DNA from 3 places in the Clostridium sp. TJA020 genome. Region 1 is predicted to be linked to each of the others. Evidence: riboswitches for the same ligand, from Rfam matches in the RefSeq annotation. Region 1 holds a riboswitch; each other region holds the start of a gene.

Evidence for each region. A riboswitch is a leader RNA that binds a small molecule or an ion and turns the genes downstream of it on or off. The one in region 1 is predicted to bind lysine.
Region 2: linked by a shared signal. The riboswitch ahead of AC4FQ1_RS02515 (APC family permease) and the one ahead of lysA (diaminopimelate decarboxylase) in region 1 are both predicted to bind lysine.
Region 3: linked by a shared signal. The riboswitch ahead of AC4FQ1_RS11395 (amino acid permease) and the one ahead of lysA (diaminopimelate decarboxylase) in region 1 are both predicted to bind lysine.

What each region holds. Positions count from the first base shown of each region.
Region 1 is NZ_JBZEFC010000002.1:277,034-284,818, forward strand. Features, by position in the region: gene ftsH (ATP-dependent zinc metalloprotease FtsH) at 1-2,092, opposite strand, end outside; gene lepB (signal peptidase I) at 2,119-2,634, opposite strand; gene AC4FQ1_RS05190 (DUF3006 domain-containing protein) at 2,627-2,848, opposite strand; gene lepB (signal peptidase I) at 3,147-3,653, opposite strand; gene lysA (diaminopimelate decarboxylase) at 3,686-4,981, opposite strand; lysine riboswitch at 5,131-5,300, opposite strand; gene AC4FQ1_RS05205 (beta/alpha barrel domain-containing protein) at 5,380-6,060, opposite strand; gene AC4FQ1_RS05210 (DUF1576 domain-containing protein) at 6,246-7,499, shown strand; gene AC4FQ1_RS05215 (hypothetical protein) at 7,489-7,785, shown strand, end outside.
Region 2 is NZ_JBZEFC010000001.1:457,208-464,992, reverse strand. Features, by position in the region: gene AC4FQ1_RS02550 (cobyric acid synthase) at 1-1,088, shown strand, start outside; gene AC4FQ1_RS02545 (aminoacyl-histidine dipeptidase) at 1,266-2,717, shown strand; gene AC4FQ1_RS02540 (hypothetical protein) at 2,920-3,261, shown strand; gene AC4FQ1_RS02535 (TIGR04540 family protein) at 3,339-3,575, shown strand; gene AC4FQ1_RS02530 (hypothetical protein) at 3,738-4,187, shown strand; gene AC4FQ1_RS02525 (flavodoxin family protein) at 4,278-4,760, shown strand; gene AC4FQ1_RS02520 (hypothetical protein) at 4,784-5,122, shown strand; lysine riboswitch at 5,172-5,343, shown strand; gene AC4FQ1_RS02515 (APC family permease) at 5,435-6,760, shown strand; gene AC4FQ1_RS02510 (threonine/serine exporter family protein) at 7,256-7,717, opposite strand; gene AC4FQ1_RS02505 (threonine/serine exporter family protein) at 7,722-7,785, opposite strand, start outside.
Region 3 is NZ_JBZEFC010000008.1:38,121-45,905, forward strand. Features, by position in the region: gene AC4FQ1_RS11360 (type IV pilus modification PilV family protein) at 1-38, shown strand, start outside; gene AC4FQ1_RS11365 (type II secretion system protein) at 62-709, shown strand; gene AC4FQ1_RS11370 (hypothetical protein) at 757-1,938, shown strand; gene AC4FQ1_RS11375 (DegV family protein) at 2,069-2,917, shown strand; gene AC4FQ1_RS11380 (putative ABC transporter permease) at 3,133-3,930, shown strand; gene AC4FQ1_RS11385 (putative ABC transporter permease) at 4,001-4,780, shown strand; gene trmB (tRNA (guanosine(46)-N7)-methyltransferase TrmB) at 4,897-5,553, shown strand; lysine riboswitch at 5,666-5,840, shown strand; gene AC4FQ1_RS11395 (amino acid permease) at 5,945-7,423, shown strand; gene deoD (purine-nucleoside phosphorylase) at 7,539-7,785, shown strand, end outside.

The sequences.
Region 1 (7,785 bases):
TCTCATTACTTGTTGATTTTTCTTCATTTTCATTGCTTAATTTTAAATCTTTTTTTTCATTATTAGAAGAATTTAAACTCTCTTTGTTTTGCTCTAAATTTTCTACTATTGTAGTAGAAACCTTAGTAACAGCTATTTCATCCTTTGCTTCTAATTTTTCTGTTGATAATATTGAAGCTTCCTTTTTAGAATTTTTTCTACTTTCAGCAAGCATCTTAGCTTCTTTTCTAGCTTGTTCTTTTATTCTATCTTCTTCTTCTTTTTTAATTCTCATTTCTGGATATTTTTCATAAACTATTTCCATAAATTCATTTCCAAAAATAGTTTCCTTTTCAAGAAGAACATTTGATATTTTATCTAAAAGGTCTCTATTATCTTTTAGTAAAGTTCTTGCTTTCTTATGAGCTTCCTTTATTATATTAAGAACTGCTTTATCAACTAAAGTTGAAGTTTCTTCACTACAATTTCTAACAGCCCTACCATCTAAATATCTATTTTGTATTGATTCAAGAGCCATCATATCAAACTCTTCTGTCATACCATACATAGTTACCATTCCTCTAGCTGTTTGAGTTGCTCTTTCTATATCATTTGAAGCTCCTGTTGATACAAGATTAAATACTTCTTCTTCAGCTGATCTACCACCAAGCATTACAGTTATTTGATTCATAAGCTCTTCCTTAGAAATTAGGTATTTTTCTTCTTCAGGTAATTGCATAGTATATCCAAGAGCTCCCATAGTTCTTGGAACTATTGTAATTTTATGAACTGGATCTGCTCCATCTAAAAGAGCTGCAACTAAAGCGTGACCAACTTCATGGAAAGCAACTGCTTTCTTTTCTTTTGGTGAAAGTATTCTATCTTTCTTTTCTTTACCTGCTATTATATCTTCTACTGCTTCTCTTAAGTCATCTTGAATAACTTCTTTTCTACCTTCTCTAACAGCTCTAAGTGCTGCTTCATTCATGATGTTTGCAAGGTCTGCCCCAACTGCACCAGGAGTACTCTTTGCTATTTCTTCTAAATTTACGTCTTTTCCAAGTTTAATATCTTTTGCATGAACTTTAAGTATAGCCTCTCTTCCTGGAAAATCTGGTCTATCAACTATAACTCTTCTATCAAATCTACCTGGTCTAAGTAATGCTTTATCAAGTATTTCAGGTCTATTTGTAGCCCCAAGTATTACTATACCCTTTGATGAATCAAAACCATCCATTTCAGCCAATAACTGATTAAGTGTTTGTTCTCTTTCATCATTACTTTGAAGTTGACTATCTCTACTCTTACCAACAGCATCAATTTCATCTATAAAGATTATACAAGGAGCTTTTTCTTGAGCATCCTTAAATAATTCTCTAACTCTTTTAGCTCCAGCACCAACAAACATCTCAACAAAGCTTGAACCTGATATTGAGAAAAATGGTACCTTTGCTTCTCCTGCAACTGCTTTTGCTAGTAATGTTTTACCTGTTCCTGGAGGTCCAACTAAAAGAACTCCTTTTGGTAGCTTAGCTCCTATTTCAGTATATTTACTAGGATCATTTAAGAAATCTATTACCTCTTCAAGAGATTCTTTAGCTTCTTCTTGTCCTGCAACATCCTTAAATGTTACGCCTATTTCATCTTCTAAATAAACTTTAGCATTATTTTTTCCAAGTGACATCATTCCGCCACCCATTTTACCTGCCATTTTTGAGAATATTACTTTCCACATTATAAACATGAATAAAAATAATAATCCATAACTTACTAAGAAGTCAAAAATAGGTGATTGTTTAGGATTTTTTCCTGTTACGTCAATTCCTGCTGAATTTAATTGTTTAAGTAAGTCATTGTTTGGTATATTTGCTGTATATAAAGTCTTTCCTTTGTATTCACTCTTATCATTTGGTGTAATAATTAAATTCTCAGTAGTTATTACAACCTTTGAAATTTGTTTATCCTTCACCATTTGTTGGAATGAAGTATAACTAATCTCTTTGTTCATTGATGTCTCTCTAATGTAATTAAAGGACATTATAATTGCTAAGGCTATTAAAAAATATATAATCCCAGCCTTATTTTTATTTTGTTTTTGGTTTTCTGGCTCCATACAATCCACCTCTCTTTTCCTTATAATTATTGTAAAAATCCTATCTCATTGAAAGGATATATTTTAACTTGTGCTTTACCTAATATTTGATCTCCATTTATATACGGATTCTTCCAAAATCTAGCATCATTTGAATTTGCCCTATTATCCCCTAAGAAAAAGTACTTACCTTCTGGAACCTTAAATGTTCCATAAAACTCCATAGGATTTTTTACATATGGTTCATCTAACTTCTTGCCATTTACATAAACAGAAGTACAATCAAATCTTATTTCATCTCCTGGAAGTCCTATAAGTCTTTTTATAACTACCTCATCAAGTTCTTTAGAGTTAAAAACTACTATATCACCTCTTTTTAAATTTTCTGGCTTATAAACTTTTGTTACTAAAAGCCTATCATTTACATTTAAAGTTGGTGCCATTGATGAACTTGGTATATAAACTCTAAATATTAAAAATCTATTTATTAATATAGCTAATACAACAGCTATAATTATTGGTATAATCCAATCTTTAAAAAAATTTAACTTAGTATTATTCATCCCACATTCCTTCCATTAATTCACTAATATACTTTTTTCTTTTAATGGTTTCTTCTTCACTATAATAGTATTGATTATTTTCTTCATATACTACATCACCACTTTTTAACTTTATAGAAAATTCATTTTTAGGAACATTTAATATTTTATTATCTAAAGACTGTAAAATATAATATCGTCCTTCACTTCTATCAACTACATAAATTTTTCTCATAAATGCATTATATACCTGTTTAACCTTTCCTAAATATTGATATTAAATTAAATTTAATTATATCATACTTTTTTGACAAATTTATTTCATGAAATTTAAATTTTTATATTATATTCTTGTCCTTTTTTAAATACTTTTAATCTTATTTTCACATTATATCATATGTAATTTATATTTCAATATTATACAATATTAAATACCACTTAAGTATTTTTTAATAACAAAAATAAACGAATAAACTAATTAGTTTATTCGTTCTAAATTACATTAAAATCTTTTACTATTATTAAATAAAATATTATTTTATACTTCCAAATTCCCTTATTGGATATATTCTAAGTTGTGCCTCACCTTTTATATCTTCCTTTGGAATATATGGATCTTCCCAATACCTTGAGTCAGCTGAATTTTTTCTATTATCTCCTAAGAAAAAATATTTACCTTCTGGAACTTTGAACTCCCCAAAAAAACCATCTGGATTTTTCACATAATCCTCTTGAATAAATTCTCCATTAATATAAAGTTCATTTCCTCTTACATCAATTTCATCTCCTGGAAGACCTATAAGCCTCTTTATCATAATCTCATTTTTTTCTTTATTTTTAAAGACTATGATATCCCCTCTTTTTAAATTGTTAAAATTATAAACTTTTGTTACTAAAAACTTTTCTCCTACTTTTATAGTAGGTTCCATTGATGATGTAGGAACTTCTACTTTAAAAATTAAAAATTTGTTTATTAGTAAAGCTAATATTACAGCTAAGATAATAGGACAGACTATGTCCATAATAAATTTTTTTCCCATACTTTTCCCCACTTTATACCCTTCAGTTAAATTTAAATTACTTCATTTTTAATTATATCATCATAGCTCTCTCTTTTACATATAATTTTAATTTTTCCATCTTTAACCATAATAACTGCTGGCTTTGGAATCTTATTGTAATTATTAGACATTGAATAACCATATGCACCCGTTGACATAACTGCAAGAACATCTCCACTTAAAACAGATGGTATTTTTATTGCATTTAATAATATATCACCAGATTCGCAACACTTTCCAGATATAGTTACTTTCTCTTTAGCATCATATATAACCCTATTTGCAACTATACATTCATATCTAGCCTTATATAATGCTGGTCTTATATTATCAGTCATACCACCATCTACAGATACATATTTTCTAACTGATGGTATATTTTTTATTGAGCCTATAGTATATAATGTTATTCCTGCATTTCCAGCTATTGACCTTCCCGGCTCTATAATAAGTATAGGTCTTTCCAATTCTAAATTTTTGCAAACTTCATCTACTTTATTTATTATAGCATTACAATATTCCTCTATTTCTCTTGGTTTATCTTCATCACTATAATATATTCCAAATCCACCACCTAAATCTAACTCTTTTATTATATATCCAGTTTCATTCTTAACTCTATTTATTAAATTAAGCATTATCTCAGCCGCATCTTCGTAAGGAGTTATTTCAAATATTTGTGAACCTATATGACAATGAAGCCCAAGTAAATTTATGTTTTCCAATTTTATAGCCCTTTTTATAGCATTTATTATATTATCTCCTACTGGTGCAAAACCAAACTTAGAATCAATTTGTCCTGTCTTTATATATTCATGTGTATGTGCCTCAATACCTGGAGTAATTCTTAAATAAATATCTTGCTTTCTTTCATAATCTCTAGCAATTTTATTAAGCTGTTCTATTTCAAATAAATTATCCACTACAAATGTTCCAACACCAAGTTTTACACCCATTTCAATTTCTTCTAATGTTTTATTATTTCCATGAAATAATACTTTTTTTAATGGAAAATCAGCTTTATATGCTGTATATAATTCTCCACCTGAAACAACATCTAAACATAAGCCTTCTTCCTCTATTATTTTACACATCGCTAAAGTTAAAAATGCTTTTCCAGCATAGGCTACCTTATTACCTCTATTTTCACAACTAAAGGCCTGAAAATACCTTCTACAATTTTCTCTAATTAAATTCTCATCCATAACATATAAAGGAGTTCCAAACTCTTCAACTAACTTTGTTGTTTTTACTCCTCCAATTACTAAAGTATTTTCTTCAGTCCTCATATTACCAAATAGTTTCATTTAAATTCCTCCAATTCATTTAAGTAAAACAAAACGTCACAGGAAAATTCCTGTGACGGGTAATAACGTTATAACATTAAGGTATTATAATTACAAAAACTTAAGCCTAAAATTAATATATTCTAAACTCACTTATATAGTAATTTAAAAATCCTTGTAGCTCTCCACGTTATGTGACAGTTATGCATATATTATATACATACCCAGAAAAATTATATTTGCATTATAATTTAACTTCGGCCAATCATCCTTTCATCCTTATTCATAGTCTGCAAAACTCCTAAAGATTACTCTTAATCTCGGCACCTCTACCCTAAGATTTGTTCTTTCCTAATATATTATTATTTTTTATTATTTATGATACTATAAATTTATTTAAATTTAAAGTCTTTTATACATTAATATTCTTTTTCCCTATAAATATTCATTAAATCTCCCATTATCTCTGCTGATGATGGTGGTGTATAACTTATTGCATTAGCTCCAGCTTCTATTGTTTCTAATATACTTTCTTCAGTATTTCCTCCAGTTGCAATTATAGGAACTAAAGGATACTTTTCTCTTATTTTCTTAACAATTCTAGCTGTATTTTTTCCACCTGATACATTTAATATAGTGGCACCTGAATTTAATCTTTCTTCTATATCTGTATCTTCTGATACAACTGTTACAACAACAGGAATATCTATTGTTTTTCTTATCTTTTTTATTACACTGTTTGTTGTTGGTGCATTTACAACTATCCCTATTACTCCTTTAAATTCAGCATCTAATGCTAAGTTTATAACTCTCCTACCTTGAGTTATTCCACCTCCAACTCCACAAAACACAGGAACATCAGCTGCTGTTATTATAGCCTCAGTTATTTTTGGTTGGGGGGTGAAAGGATATACTGCCATTATTGCATCTGCATTTGTATTTTTTATCATGGCAACATCAGTTGAAAACATTATTGATTTAATTCTCTTTCCAAATATCTTTATTCCACTACACTTTCTTATTGCAGAAGGTGCTTCAATTATATGATTTCTAAATGTTCCTAATATTTCTGGAACATATTTTTCATTATCCTTACTCATTTTTATCCCTCCAAAAACTTACATTGCTTTGCTTTACAACTTATTATATAACCAACTTCCATTAATTAAAATATTTATTTTTGATAAATAAAAAATATTTATTCATTTTATAGATAAGTATGTATTATTTGTAATATAATGTTTACAAATAATATTGATTTATAAAAGGCGGTGTTTTTTTATTTATGCTTCAACTAAAAAAATTTTTTCTCCCGTACAAAATCTTAATTTCAATATATCTATTTTTTATACTTACTGCTTTTACTATTAATTCTCCTAAAGAAATCTTTATAGGATTAAAAAACATAATATTAACACCTGATATTCTAATAACTGATTATATTCAAATTGCTGGCATTGGTGCTACATTAGTAAATGCAGCATTGACAAGTATTATAAGCATTTTTATATTAGTAGCTTTAAAAATTAAACCTAATGGCTCAACTATAATGGCATTATGGCTTATGACTGGCTTTTCTTTCTTTGGCAAAAATATAATTAATATATGGCCTGTTATGTTTGGTGTTTATCTATATTCCAAATATCAAAAGCAACCTTTAATGAATTATTCCTTAGTAATGTTATTATCAACAACTCTAGCCCCAACTGTTACTCAACTTAGTTTTTCATCTAATAATCTATTGCTAGGTATTACTTTAGGGTCATTAATAGGAGTATTTACAGGATTCCTACTAACTCCTATAGCAACTCATTGTATTTCAGCTCATGGCGGTTATAACCTTTATAATATAGGCTTTGCTTGTGGACTTCTTGCAACACTTCTTATGTCCATTTTTAGAATATTTGGAATAGACTTTAAAACTCAATTAGTTTGGAGTACCGGAAACAACACATTTCTTTTTATATTTATGCTTATAATATCTATTTACTTAATTTGTATTGGACTCTATTTTGGAAAAGATTATAAAAATAACTTAAAAAAAATAAATAGTTTTTCTGGAAAACTTGTATCAGATTTTTATATTTTATTTGGAGAAACATCTTATATTAATATGGGAATAATAGGTATTTTCTCAAGTATATACTTATTATTATTTGGTGGAGACTTAAACGGTCCAACAATTGGTGGTTTATTTACTATAATAGGTTTTGGCTGTTTTGGAAAACATATAAAAAACATAGTACCTGTAATGATTGGAGCTACTATATGTGCTATTATAGGAGTTAATGATATATCTGATCCTGGAATTCAACTCGCAATACTATTCAGTACTTGTCTTGCTCCTATATCAGGTAAATTTGGTTGGAAATATGGAATACTAGCAGGTATACTTCATGTTTCATTAGTTACAAATGTAGGATATTTACATGGTGGGTTAAATTTATATAATAATGGACTTGCAGGTGGATTTGTAGCAATGATTTTAATACCAATTATAACAACATTCAAAAGGGAGGTTTACACAAATGAAATTTAATGTAGAAAAAAAACTTAAGATAATTAATGAAATTATGTCATTTTGTTATCACTTAAATAGTACTGACATTAATGTAAACGTAAAAACTATAGAAAATACATCTATTATTTTAATAAAGGCAAAAATTGAAAATTTATCAGATGAAACTTTAATGAATTTAACTCAAACTCTTAATATTCCACGCCAACATGAAGTTGAACAATACTATTGGCATTTAGGAGGAAATAATGAATTTGACTCTGAATTATCTTTAGTTGGTATGATGGTAGATAGTGCAACTATTTCT
Region 2 (7,785 bases), on a different contig from region 1:
TAAATTTAAAAGATACAGATATAGCTAATATGGAAATGGCAAGAATGGCAGATGTACCTGTTATATTAGTTGCAGATATTGATAGAGGAGGAGTTTTTGCCTCTGTAGTTGGAACTCTTATGCTTTTAGATGAAGAAGATAGAAAAAGAGTTAAAGGTGTAATTATAAATAAATTTAGAGGTAGGGTAGATCTTTTTAAAGGAGCAATGAAAGATTTAGAAAAAATAATAAATATACCTGTACTTGGAGTTATGCCATATACTAAGTTAAATATTGAAGATGAAGATGGTGTAACATATAGAACTACTAATAATTATAGAGATAATTATAAGATAGATATTGCAGTTTTGAAACTTCCACACATGTCCAATTTTACTGATTTTAATAATTTAGAAAGGATTAATTATGTTAATTTAAGATATGTAGATAATGTTTTAGATTTAAATAATCCTCATATGATAATTATTCCAGGAAGTAAAAATAGTATAGAAGATTTAAAGTTTATTAAAGAAAAAGGATTTTTTAATAGGATAAAAGATTTAAATAAACAAGGAACTATTTTATTTGGAGTATGTGGTGGATATCAAATGCTAGGAGAGGCAATTTTAGATGATATGCAAATAGAAGGAAGCTCTAAGAGAGAAGAAGGTTTTAATTTATTGGACTTTAAAACTAAATTTAGTCGAGAGAAAACTACTCTTCAAACAGAAGGAAAAATAAATATTGATAATCCAATTAATGAATACTTTAAAGATTTGAATGTAAATGGATATGAAATTCATAATGGATTTAATGAATATAATGAAAATGTAATTCCATTTATATATGGAGAAAATAATAGAATAGTTGGTTCCATAAATAAAAGTGGTACTGTAATAGGAACATATCTTCATGGTATATTTGATTCTGATGAATTTAATAAAAAGCTTATTAAGGTTATTTGCAATAAGAATAATATAAAAGATTTCAATTTAAATGAAGAAGAATCTTATAGAGAATATAAAAATAAAGAATATGATAGAATATCTAGTATTTTAGAAGAAAATATAGATGTAAGTAAGATAGAAAGTATAATAAATAATAATTAACTAGAAAATAAGGAGTACTATTATTATAGTGCTCTTTATTTTATAAAAAAACTATTATTAAAATATAAATTTTATCAAATTTATAATAATATATTGATTATTAATTTAAAAATAATTACAATTTTTTATAAGGAAAATAAATTTAATAAAATTTGACATTAAGAAGGAGCGATTATTATGTCAGTATGTAAAAATTTAGAGCCGAAAAAAGTATTTAAGTTTTTTGAAGAAATAACTAAAATTCCTCATGGTTCATATAAAGAAAAACAAATAAGTGATTACTTAGTTAATTTTGCAAAAGAAAGAAGCCTTGAGGTAATACAAGATAATGCATTAAATGTAATTATAAAAAAACCTGCAACTAAAGGTTATGAAAATAAGACACCTGTAATAATACAAGGACATATGGATATGGTTTGTGAAAAAGGAGCTAATAGTAAGCATGATTTTGATAAAGACTCTTTAGAATTAAAAGTAGAAGGTGATTTTTTATATGCAAATGATACTACACTAGGTGCAGATGATGGAATAGCAGTTGCATATACACTTGCTATATTAGATTCAGATGATATTAATCATCCTGAAATAGAAGCAGTATTTACTACATCAGAAGAAGTTGGTATGGATGGTGCTATGGCATTAGATACTAGTCTTTTAAAAGGAAAGATATTATTAAATATTGATTCAGAAGAAGAAGGAATATTTTTAACAGCTTGTGCTGGCGGAATAAATACTAAAGTTATATTTGAAGGTGAATTAGAAGAAGCTTATGGAAGGTGTATTAAATTAGAAGTAAATGGTTTACTTGGTGGTCATTCAGGATTAGAAATAATAAAACAAAGAGCTAATGCCAATAAGCTAATAGGAAGAATATTATTTGAATTAAGAAAAGAAGTACCATTTAATTTAGTAAGTATAAATGGTGGAACAAAACATAATGCTATACCACGTAAATGTGAGGTTCTACTTACTTTAAATAATTCAGATGATATTAACAAAGTAAAAGCAATAGTAGAAAATATTGCAAAAGATTTTAAGGTTGAATATAGAATAGCAGATAAAGGATTAAATGTTGAAGTTTATGATTATAATGAAGGTGTAGATAAACAATTTAATTTAAGCACAACTTCTAACTTAATAGATTTCTTAGTTATGTGTCCAAATGGAGTTCAAAATATGAGTGAAGATATAAAAGGATTAGTTCAAACTAGTTTAAATGTTGCAGTTATAGAGACTTTTAAAAATAATATTTCTATAATCACTTCTATAAGAAGTTCAATTAAAAGTTTAAAATATGAAGTATTTAATAAATTATCAGTAATAGCTGAAAGAGCAGGTGCTTCAATAGAAAAGGTTAGTGAATATCCTGAGTGGGAATATGATCCAAACTCAAATATAAGAAAGCTTTGTGAGAAGGTATATAAAGATATGTTCCATAAAGAAGCTGAAATTTCAGCAATTCATGCAGGTCTTGAGTGTGGATTATTTAAAGAAACTATGAAAGATACTGATATGATAAGTTTTGGACCATATATATTTAATGCTCATACTCCAACAGAACATTTAAGTATATCATCAGCTGAAAGAATGTATAAATTCTTAGTAGAACTTTTAAAGGAAATCAATTAAATATATTTTAGAAATATAAATTTATTAATATTTAAAGAGAGTAATTTTAAAGTTTAAATTGCTCTCTTTTTATAATTTAATTATTAAATTTATAATTATATAAAAATAGGTTTAAATAAATTTAATTTTTAAAATGATTATAAATAGTATTTAAATAAAAAAATACTCATAGTTATAAGTAATTAATATTTAAGGAGCAACTATGAGAAAGATAAACCTTTTAATAATTAGTTTTTTAATAATTACTTTAAGTATTGTTGGTTGTAGTAAAGAGACTTTTAACAAATTTCAAAGTGAAATATCAAAAGATGAAGCTAAAAATATAGTTTATGAATATGTGAAATTAAACAATAATATTCAAGAAGAAATAATTATTGATAGTATTGATGATATTGAATTAAATGGGAAAAAAGCTTATGGCTTTAATCCAAGGGTTATAATGGATATGCATACATCATCATTAGGATTTTTTTATGTTACAGTAGATGGTAATCTTTATGAAATGGATATTTTAAATCCTAATAATTTAATAAAGATAAAGTAGTTTAAATGTAAGATTGAAATAATAATAAAATATGGTATTATATATTTAAGAAATTTATTAGTACAAAGGAGTAAATTATGAGAGCAGTTTATAGAAATCCTAAGGAATTAGCAACTTGTTTAAAAGACTTAATAGACCAATATTTAGAAGACCTGATTACTTATGAGAAATTAGCACAAAAAGTACTAAGAATAGTAGATGCAAATAAAAATGCTGTTTATAAGGATGGACATATGCCATCAAAATTAGCTAATTTTTTAGGTGAAGATAGAAAAGATATATTAGATAAAATAGTTTATAATGAGCAAAATTAATATATTTATTTAAGAATTTCAGCAAATATTTCAAAAAACATATATTTTAATGTATAATATATAAGTAATTTATTTTAAGTGAATAAGCTAACTTCTTTTACAGTTAGACATATTATAGTATTTATATGCACTTAATAAAAGTATATTTGGAAGAAGGTAGAAATGATGGAAACTATAAAAGTATTTAATAAAAAAATACACTGGGATGGTTTAAATTTAACTTGTGTAATGGAAAGATATTTAGATACTAATAATATAGCTTTAGAGGTATATGATGAGTACGGTGAATTTTATGAGTGTGTTACACTAGATTATAAAGAAAGCTTACCAAAATCAAACAACGCAATCATAAATAATAGAAACGAATGTGAAGGAATATTAAATGCTATAACTTCAGCAAATCTTGCTAAGGTTGTTGGTAGAATAGATGTAAATCTTTTAATGAGAGATTTAGTTGTAGTTAACAGCAGAGAATTTAAAGAAATTGATGAAGAGTTATTTTTAGAATTTGCTAAAAGTACATATAATGATTTAAGCTCATTTATTGCTTCAAAAGAAAAAGAAGAAAATTTAGAAGAAATTGAATCTATTGATGAGATAGAAGAAATTTAATTAAAAAATTTTTAATTTAAAAATAGGTGTAAGATTAATGCTTACACCTATTTTATATAAAACAAAAGATAAAGGTTGGAGGGTAAATTTATGAAAATTTCTATATTATATGATTCAAAAAGTGGGCATACTAAAAGAATTGGAGAAACAATAAAGCTAGGTGCTGAGAGAGTAAGTGAAATTGAAGTAAAATGTATGAATATTAATAACATTGATATAAATTTTTTAAATGAAAGTAAGGCGGTAATATTTGGTACACCAACATATTTAGCTAACACTACTTCTAATATTAAGAATTGGTTAGATAATTCACATAATATTAATTTAGAAGGTAAGATAGGAGCTATGTATGCTACAGCTGATTACATATGGGGAGGAGCAGATACTGCTATTTTAACATTAATGAATCATTTAATTGTAAAAGGAATGCTTTTATATTCTGGAGGGTCAGCACATGGTAAACCTTTTATACATTTAGGTTATGTTAGTGTAAATGGTGTTAATGATGAAGACAAAGAAACACCTATGATATTTGGAGAAAGAATAGCTAAGAAAGTTAAAGAACTATTTTAATTATAATAAAAGGAGAGTTTAATATGAAAGATACAATTAAATTAACAGATGTTGCAAAAGAATTAGGATTGAATATAAAAGTAGTTACATCAGTAAGATCTTTTAATAATTATAATGCATTTTATAATATATTTGATGATGCTGAGGAAGCGTGTAGACGTTTGGTTATATTAACACCTGATAATAATATTGAAGAAGTATATGATGAAAATCCAAGCGAATTAGTTGAAGAAGGTACATATGTTGACGGAAATTATTGGATAAAAGATTATAAATTAACTACTAATCCCAATAATATTGATATAGATAGTATAAATATAAAAAAAAGCACTTATATGAATATAAAAAATAATATAAAATAAATTGACATTATTAAAAATTTTGTCTACAATTACATAGTCACTAAAAAATAGGTAAGATAGAGGTTGCAATAATAATCAGTACTTTTAATGAGGTAAGCACGATGATTTTTAAGGAAAGGTATTATTGCCGAAATGTACAATGGAAGCTTTAAAATTGTATGTTGGGTTTACATAAAATATATGTAAAACTGTCACAAGTTTTGTGGAGAGCTATCTTTGTGTTTTGAATTTTAGTTATTCGGGCTCAGAGATTAGAATACTTCTCTGAGCTTTTATTTTACCTTTATAAAGATATACTTTAAGGAGGACTAAATGGAAGAGAGAAATTTAAAAAAGGAAATTAGTCTTTTCATGGCAACTATGCTTGTGTGTGGTAATATGATAGGATCAGGTGTGTTTATGCTTCCAGCAACACTTGCACAGCTTTCAGGACCACTTGCAACAATAATTGCATGGATATTAACATCTGCAGGATCAATACTTATTGCAATGTCATTTGCTAACTTAGGATCTAAATATCCTTCAACTGGAGGGGCATATCAATACACTAAGATTGCTTTTGGAGAATTTGCAGGATTTTTAAGTGCATGGTTATATTGGAATGGTTCATGGATAGGAAATGCAGCAATAATAGTAGCACTTTCAAGTTATAGTGCAGCAGTTATACCAGCTTTAAGAGATCCACTTATCTCTATAATTTATACAAGTGCCATACTTTGGTTCTTTACAATTATAAATATAATTGGAGTAAAAAAAGCAGGAAAGATTCAAACGGTAGCTACAGTATTTAAGATTGCATTTTTTGCTATATTCATAATAGTAGCATTAATTAATTTTGATACTGTAAATATAATGCCATTACTTCCTCAAGGAAAGGGACTTTCTACAATATCACTTGCAGCAACATCAACGCTTTGGGCTTTTGTAGGTCTTGAAAGTGCAACTGTTACAGCTGGGGAAATTAAAAATCCAGAGAAAAATGTAAGAAAGAGTACAATTTATGGAATGATTATAGCATCTGTTATATATATGTTAATAAGTGTAGCTAGTATGGGTGCTATGCCAAATTCAGAACTTGCAAATAGTCAAGCACCTTTAACTGATATATTAACTAGAATATTAGGTAGTTCAATTGGTAAGCCAATTACTATTGCAGTTGTAATATGTATTTTAGGTACAACCATTGGATGGCTTTTATCAACAGCACGTGTAGCTTTTGCGGCAGGAGAAGACGGAGTTTTTCCTAAATTCTTTGGAAAACTTCATCCTAAGTATGGAACTCCAGCAAATGCTTTAATAGTTGGATCAATTTTAGTAAATATACTTTTAATAATGAATTATCAAAAGAGTATGGTATCAGCATTTACATTTATAACAATACTTGCAACACTTTCATTTTTACCAATATATCTTTTAACAGCAGCGGCAGAAATAATGCTTATGTTTAAAGGAACAAAAGAATTTAATTTTGGAATTTTCATAAAAAAAGCTATAGTTCCATTATTAGCATTTATATATTCAATTTGGACAATATATGGTTCAGGTGCAGAAACTGTAATGTGGGGATTTATATTAATGCTTATAGGCGTTCCTTTTTATATATATAATTATCATAAAAATAAAGTTGAAATTAATTAATTAAAGATTAGCCTTTAAATTTAAAGGCTAGTCTTTTAGTTTATAAATAAATTAATAGTTATCAAATAAATATTTAATTAATACAAAAATATTTATTTGAATATATAAAATTAGAATTTTATAATTATAAGATAATTAAAGGTAAAAAAAGATAATATAAATAATATGAAGGATTTTATATTATAAAAAGAATTATTATGAAAGATATCTTTATAAGTGGTTGTATTATATTTAAAGATAATACAAATTTTATTAAATAAGCTATTGAAAGTACTAAAGGTATTCTAGATGAAATAATAATTTCAAATATATAAAATAAAGAAGAAGTAAAAAAGTTATAAAAACAATATTATATTGTAATTATGAATAATAAATTTGAAGGAAATTATTCATAATTAATAAATGAAATTATAAAAAGCTAATAGTAAAGTATATATTTGTTTTATATAGTGAGTAATTTTATTAATATTAAAATAAAAAGTGAAAGATTGAGAATTAAATTTTCTCAATCTTTTTTTTATATCTTTTATTTTTAACTAAATAATACTGTCTAGTAATTGTAGAGACAAATATAACTCCAAGAGCTAAAGCTCCTGCACTTGATAAAGTATTTAATCCTAATTCTATTGAATGAATGATATTTCCAGTTACAGCTTCATACATTGTATAATACATTCCAGATCCAGGAACTAAAGGGATTAATGCACAAACTACTAATGTTGTAACAGGAGTTTTTAATTTTCTAGCTAGTATTTCAGAATAAATACTAAAAATAACAGCAGATATAAAAAAAGATGTGGTTTGAGAAAAGTGAATTTTTAAGCATAAACTATAAACAAACCAACTTATTCCACCGCCTATACCAGCAAAAATTAGATTTTTACCATGAATATTAAATATTACAGCAAAACCAATAGTAGCAATAAAAGAACAAAGTGTTTGAATAAATATAGTCATATTATTATATACCTCCTAATATCTTAAGCCAGAAACTTATTACGCCACCTGTACCAACAGCAATTGCA
Region 3 (7,785 bases), on a different contig from region 1:
TAAGACCTATAAATGAAGGAGTAGTTATTAAAAAATAAACTTTAGAAAAGAGGTTCTCTATATGAAGAAAAAAGGATTTACTTTAGTTGAATTAATAGCAGTCATGTCTATAATGTGTGTGATTTTAATTGCTATTTTTGGAATTTATATAACTGGAATAAAGAGAGCTGAAACTACAAAAATAAATGCTGATATTGAAAATGAATATAGAAACTTTTATAAGGTTATAAAGAATTCTATAAAAGAAGATAGAGATTATATAAAATTATTTTATGATGATAATACATCAAGAGGATGGACTTTATCAGATTTAGATAAACAAAATAATAAGTTTAATAATGAATTTAAAAATAGTAGATATGAGTTAAAAGAGGCATATTTAGTTATTAAGAATAAAAAGAGTAATATTGATAATATATTAATTTCTTTTGAAAAAGAAGGAGTAAGAACTTTTTATATGATACAAGTAAATTCAAAAGATGTAGAATATAAATTAGATCCTGATAATATTTTAAATGGGTCAGTTAATATTATTGGAAACATAGTATCTTATAGAAAAATATGTGATAATGTAACTAAATTTAATGTAAATGAGAATAAAGGAACGTATTATTTTTATTTACAATATACAAAAAAAGGTATATCAAGAGAGTATAATTTTTCAGTAAATAAATCAAATGAAAGAATAATTGAGGTTAATATTAATTAATATAATAAAACTATTAAATAAGTTATTAATAGGGATGTGTGAATTAAATGAAAAAACGAGGTTCAGCATTGGTAGTTGTTTTGCTTACCTTAACAGCATTAGTTATAATAGGTTTGGCTACTTATTCTTATATAGTTAATACGAGCAAATTAAATAATGATGAAAATAATAATGAAGCATTAAAAGGTGCTACAATGTCTGCACTTAGTATAGGTGAATATTATTTAATAAATAAACAAAAATATAAAAATATAAAGGTAGGACAAGGTGCTTATTTTACTGGTAATGATATTAAAGATATATTAAGTGATGATAATTTTAAAAATATATCATATGTAAATAAAAATGTTAGATTAAGTAATGATAATTATAAATATTATGTGAAAGTATATAATGAGGGAAATAATGAGTTTAACATTAATGCAACAGTAACTTTAGGTAATTTAAAGAGCAGTAAAAATAGTATTGTAAAAATAGAAGATGAGGAATTAAAAGGAAAAGATTTCTTTAATGTTTTAGATAATAAAAAAATAGGTATGTTTAATATTTTAGGTGGACATAAATTTTCAGTAGAAGATTTAAGTGGTTCTATTGAAAATGTATCATATAATTTCTATGGACTTGACAATAATGTTAAATTACCAAGTTTATTAAAAAACGGAATTAACCTAAATAAGAAAAATGAAAAAACAAAGAGTTTAAATTTAATTCTTAAAAAAGGAGATATAAGTGTAAGTAATTTAAATGAATTAATAAACAAATTAGAAAATCATAATATATTCGGAAGAAAAATGAAGGTTGTATTAATAAATGAAGGTTATGAAAAGGATGAGAAATATAAAATAAAATATTTCAAATCTATAGAAGAAGCAAAGAGTGAATTTAAAGATTATTCTGCTATTTTAATAAAGTTAAATAGAGATTTTTTAAATGCAGATTGGCATGATTCATATTTGTTAGTTTGTAACGGTAATTTAGATATAGAAAATATAGGTGAGAGTAATTATGGTTTAGAAGGTGATGAATTATTTATTTACTCAAGTGGAAAAGTAGAGTTTAATGAAGTTAAAATTGGAACGCACAATCATTTATTTATGAATGATGATGTATATATGAGCATTGTATCTAAAAATGGAATAAACATAGAAGATTCTGATATATATTTAAAAGGAAGTTTTAAAGATATAAGTAATAATCTTAAAAATGTTTTAAAAAAATTAATAAAATAGGCTGAATTTATTTAATCAGCCTATTTTTTTATATAAAAATAAGACAAAAAATAACAAAAACCTCTTTAAAATGTTGCTAAAGTGTTAATAATATGATAAAATTTTAAATAACAAAAGAGGAGGAATGGGATTGAGAAAGATTGCTTTATTAACAGATAGTAGTTCAGATTTAAGTTTAAGGACTTTAGAAGAAAATAATATAAAAATGGTACCATTAAGAATAATATATAAAGAAAAAGAATACTTAGATAAAATTACATTAACTTCAAAAGAACTTTATAAAAGGTTAAAAGAAAATGATGAAATACCAACAACATCTCTTCCTGATTTAAAGAATATAGAAGAAGTTATAGATGAGTTAAAAGGATCAGGTGTTACAGATATAATTGTGGTAACTGTTTCTAGTAAATTATCAGGAACATACAACTGTATAAGATTAGTTACTGAAGAATATGATGATATAAACTTTCACTTTTTTGATACAAGAACTTTAGGATATCCTCAAGGTGTTATAGCTTTAGAAATTTCTAAAATGATAAAAGAAGACAAGCCTCTTGAAGAAATATTAAATTCACTTGAAGATATAAGAAAAAGAACACATGGTTTCATAACATTTCAAACATTAGAGTTTTTAACTAAAGGTGGAAGAATTGGAAAAGTTGCAGGAACTATAGGAGAAATGCTTCATTTAAAACCTATTGTATCATCAAATGATGAAGGCGAATTATATAATTACGCAAAAGCAAGAGGTAGAAAAAAAGCTTTATCAAAAATGAAAGATATTGTAAATAGCTATTTAGATAAAGGAAAATGCAAAATATGGGTACTATCAGCTGATGCTGATGAAGATGCAAAAAAATTTTTTGATGATATAAAAGGACACAAAAACATAACAAATATATCACTAGAAGAAATAGGTGCTGCTATGGGAATACATACAGGGCCAGGAGCTTTAGGAGTAGCTATATTAGAAGAATAATTTAAGGGGGAATATTTCCCCCTTTTTTTTATGTATTTAATTATACAAAATAAAAATTTATTTATATTTATTATGATATTTTTAATAATTAATTTAAATAGAATTAATTAGTTTGAATTATAATAATAAAAAGTGTATATTTATAATAGATTATTTATACAAATTTAACACAATTATTTGAAATATATAATATAGGAGGAGATTGACTAAAGGTTATGGTACATTTAATTTTATATTTTACTGTTTATAGTATACTAGGTTGGATATGTGAATGTGTATATTGTGCAGCTATAGACAGGGTTTGGGTAAATAGGGGCTTTCTAAATGGACCTGTCTGTCCTGTATATGGTTTTGGATCATTATTAGTTATTGGATTATTAGATAGATTTAGTTACAATATATTATTGTTATTTATAATGGCAGTTATAATAACTACAGCAATAGAATATATAACAGCTGTTATTTTAGAAAATGCATTTGATTTAAAATGGTGGGATTACTCAAATTATAAATTTAATTATAAAGGACGTATATGCGTCTTGAATTCACTTTTATTTGGTGTATTATCAGTATTTTTAGTAAAGGTATTACATCCTTTTATAATATCAAAAATAAGTTTAATTCCTACAAAATATGCATTAATTTCAGCAATCGTAATTATTATAATATTTATAATTGATATAATAGCAACAGTTACGTCATTAGTTGATATGAATGAAATGCTTAAAAAAATAACTCAAATTAATATTGAGCTTAAGGGACTTGGAATTTCAATGGATAAGTTAAATGATTTAGAATTTGATAAAATTGTAAATTTACTTAAAAAGACTAGTGATATAAAGGGAATTAAAAGTAAATTTGAAGATACATATAATTATTTTAAAAAGATGCAATTAAGGTCAAGTACTCAAAATAGATTAATAAAAGCTTTTCCTAATATGAAATCAAAACGTTATGGAGAGCAATTTAAAAAGTTAAAAGATAGTATTATAGATTATTGGAATAAAGATTAAATTTAACAATTTATTAAATCAAAGCCATCTCTAAAGGTATATAATAATATATAATTGGAGGTGGCTTTTTTTGAGAGAATTAATTCTTTATTTTACAATATATAGTTTTTTAGGGTGGCTAAGTGAGACTATATACTGTTTTATAATTGATAAAAAATTTACTTATAGAGGATTTCTTTATGGACCAGTATGTCCTATATATGGATTTGGAGCAATTATAGTTTTATCAGTACTTGATGGATTAAAGGATAATGTTTTATTTGTATTTTTTGGTGGTATGATATTAGCATCTATATTAGAATATATAACTTCATATATATTAGAAAAATTATTTAATATGAAATGGTGGGATTATTCAAAACACAAGTTTAATATAAATGGAAGAGTATGTCTTTTAAATTCCACGTTCTTTGGACTTCTTTCAGTATTTATTATAGAAGTATTACAGCCATCTATAAAAGATATTCTTACATCACTTTCTTCAAGTATTGTTTATTCGTTATCAGGTATTATATCTATAATATTTATTATTGATTTAATTTTTACAGTTACACACTTATTACACTTAAAGGAACATTTAGTAAAGGTTAAAGATATTAAAGTTGAATTAAATAAATTAGGTATTCAATTTGAAAAGTTTAGTGAGAGTGAAATAAATAAATTAAAAATTGAAATTCAAAATAGAAGAACTAATAAGGAATATGATAAATTATTAGATTTAAGTAATAGAATAAAAGAACTTAAAAGAGAAGCTAAAATTAATAGAAGATTATTAAATGCATTCCCAGACAGTAAGCATTTATATGATTATAAGGCATTAAATAATATTAAAAATCTTATTAAAAAATAAATTTTGTGAAATTTAATTAGGATGGAACAAAAAGTTCTATCCTAATTTTTGTTGTTAATAGTATTTAAACTATGTATAATAGGAATGAAACTTTATAAAGATGGAGTGAACATATAATGAGAATGAGAAGAAAACCTTGGGCTAGACCTGAGCTTGAAGCATGTGACTTTTTTATAGTAGATACAAAAGAACTTAAAGGAAAATGGAATAAATCATTTAAAGAAGAACAACCTTTATATTTAGAATTAGGATGTGGAAAAGGAACATTTATGGCTGTTCATGCATCAGAAAATCCTAATATAAATTATTTAGCTATAGATATAAAAGACGAAGTTTTAGTGCTTGCAAAAAGAAATATAGAAGAAGCGTTTAAAGAAAAAGGTATGGAAATAAATAATGTTAAGCTTATGGCACAAGAAATAGCATTAATAAATGATATGCTTGGAGAAGATGATGAAATTAATAGAATATACATTAATTTTTGCAACCCTTGGCCTAAAGAAAGACATAAAAAAAGAAGACTTACTCACACTAGACAATTAGAGAGTTACAAAAAATTTCTTTCAAAAGATGGAGAAATTTGGTTTAAGACAGATGATGATGAATTATTTGAAGAATCTTTAGAATACTTTAAAGAAAGTGGATTTGATATAAAATATATAACTTATGATTTACATAATAGTGGTTTCGAAGGAAACGTAGTAACAGAACATGAAGAAATGTTTACAAAAGAAGGAATAAAAATAAAATTTTTAATAGCTGTAAGAAATTAAAAATATTAATAAATAATAATAATTGTAAATAAAGTAATAATAAGTAATATGATTTGTTGAAATTATAAAAAATAAGGTGCATAATAACTAATGAAAAATGTATAAATTTAAATTTTGAGGTAGAGGCGCAAATTTTAATAGTAATATTAATGAGGTAAGCACTATGATTTAATATGAAAGGAAAATTTGCCGAAGTGTATAATTGATGCTTTAAGATTATATGCTGGTTTTGTGCAGAATATGTATAAGACTGTCACAAATTTATTTTGTGGAGGGCTATCATTCAAAGGCATAATTAGTTTAGTATATTATATTGAAATGAACTTATTTACCCTGAGTGAAGTTTTTCCTCAGGGTTTTATTTTTATACTAAGCTAAGGAGGAAATAGACATGAATGAGACAGAAAGTAATGAGCTAAAGAGAGGATTAAAGGCAAGGCATTTAAACATGATTGCATTAGGTGGTTCTATAGGAACTGGAATATTTCTTGCAATGGGCGATAGTATACATGTTGCAGGAATTGGAGGTTCTATAGTAGCTTATGGTCTAATAGGGATAATGGTATATTTTTTAATAACAAGTTTAGGGGAAATGGCTACTTATATGCCTGTTTCAGGATCCTTTGGAGTGTATGCTACAAAATTTATAGATCCTGCATTAGGCTTTGCATTAGGATGGAATTATTGGTACAATTGGGCTATAACTATAGCGACAGAAATGGTTGCAGGTTCACTTGTAATGAAATATTGGTTTCCAAATGTTCCAGCAATAGTTTGGAGTATTATTTTTTTAGTTTTAATAGTAGGATTAAATTTATTATCATCTAAAGCTTATGGTGAATCAGAGTTTTGGTTTGCAAGTATAAAGGTTATTACAGTAATTGTATTTATAGTAATTGGTACACTTATGATATTTGGAATAATGAAGGGTGATAGTTTAGGTTTTAAAAATATATTTTCAAATGGAGGACCTTTTGTTGGAGGATTTAAATCAATATTTTCGATATTTTTAATAGCTGGATTTTCATTTCAAGGAACTGAACTTATAGGTATTGCTGCGGGAGAATCAGAAAATCCTGAAAAAACAATACCGAAAGCAGTACATACAATATTTTGGAGAATTTTAATATTTTATATAGGAACTATAATTGTTATAGGGTTAATAATTCCATCAGTACAAGCTGGAGTAAATACAAGTCCTTTTACTATGGTTTTTGAAAAGGTTGGAATAGCAGGTGCGGCATCTTTAATGAATGCAGTAATATTAACTTCTGTTTTGTCAGCTGGTAATTCAGGAATGTATGCATCAAGTAGAATGCTTTATTCAATGGCTAAAGAAAATATGGCACCAAAGGTTTTTTCAAAAGTTAACAAAAAAGGGGTTCCTGTTAACTCTGTTATTTTAACTACAATAATAGCATCAGCATGTTTTTTAACAGGATTTTATGCAGAAAGTACAGTTTATGTTTGGCTTGTTGCTGCATCAGGACTTGCAGGCTTTATAGCTTGGCTTGGTATAGCATTATGTCATTATAGATTTAGAAAAGCATATGTAAAACAAGGAAAAAATATAAATAAGTTACCTTATAAAGCAAGTATATTTCCAATTGGACCGATAATAGCATTAGTACTTTGTGCAGTAGTTGTTATTGGACAAGGTTTTGTATACATTAAACCAGAAGGAATAGAATGGATGGGGTTAATATCATCTTATATAGGAATACCATTATTTTTAATTTTATGGATTTCATATAAAATTAAATATAAAACAAAATTAGTTAAATTAGAAGATGTGGATTTAGAAAGAAATATTATAAATAATAAAGAAGTAACTGAAAATAGCATTGATTTAGTTCTTGAAGAAAGTTAAAATTTATAGAAATATTTTATATTAAATAAAATTTTAAGAAAAAAATAAGGAAAAGGTTTTCAAAAAATGCTATTATATGATATAATATTTTTAAAAGCAAAAGGAGGAATGGTTTATGACACAAAATGTACCAACACCACATAATGGAGCAAAATTAGGAGATATAGCAGAAACAGTGCTTTTACCAGGGGATCCACTAAGAGCTAAATATATAGCAGAAACTTTCTTAGAAAACCCTGTTCAATATAATACAGTAAGAGGAATGTTTGGATATACTGGAACATATAAAGGAAAAAGAATTTCAGTTCAAGGAACTGGAATGGGAATTCCTTCAATAGGAATTTATAGTTATGAATTAATAC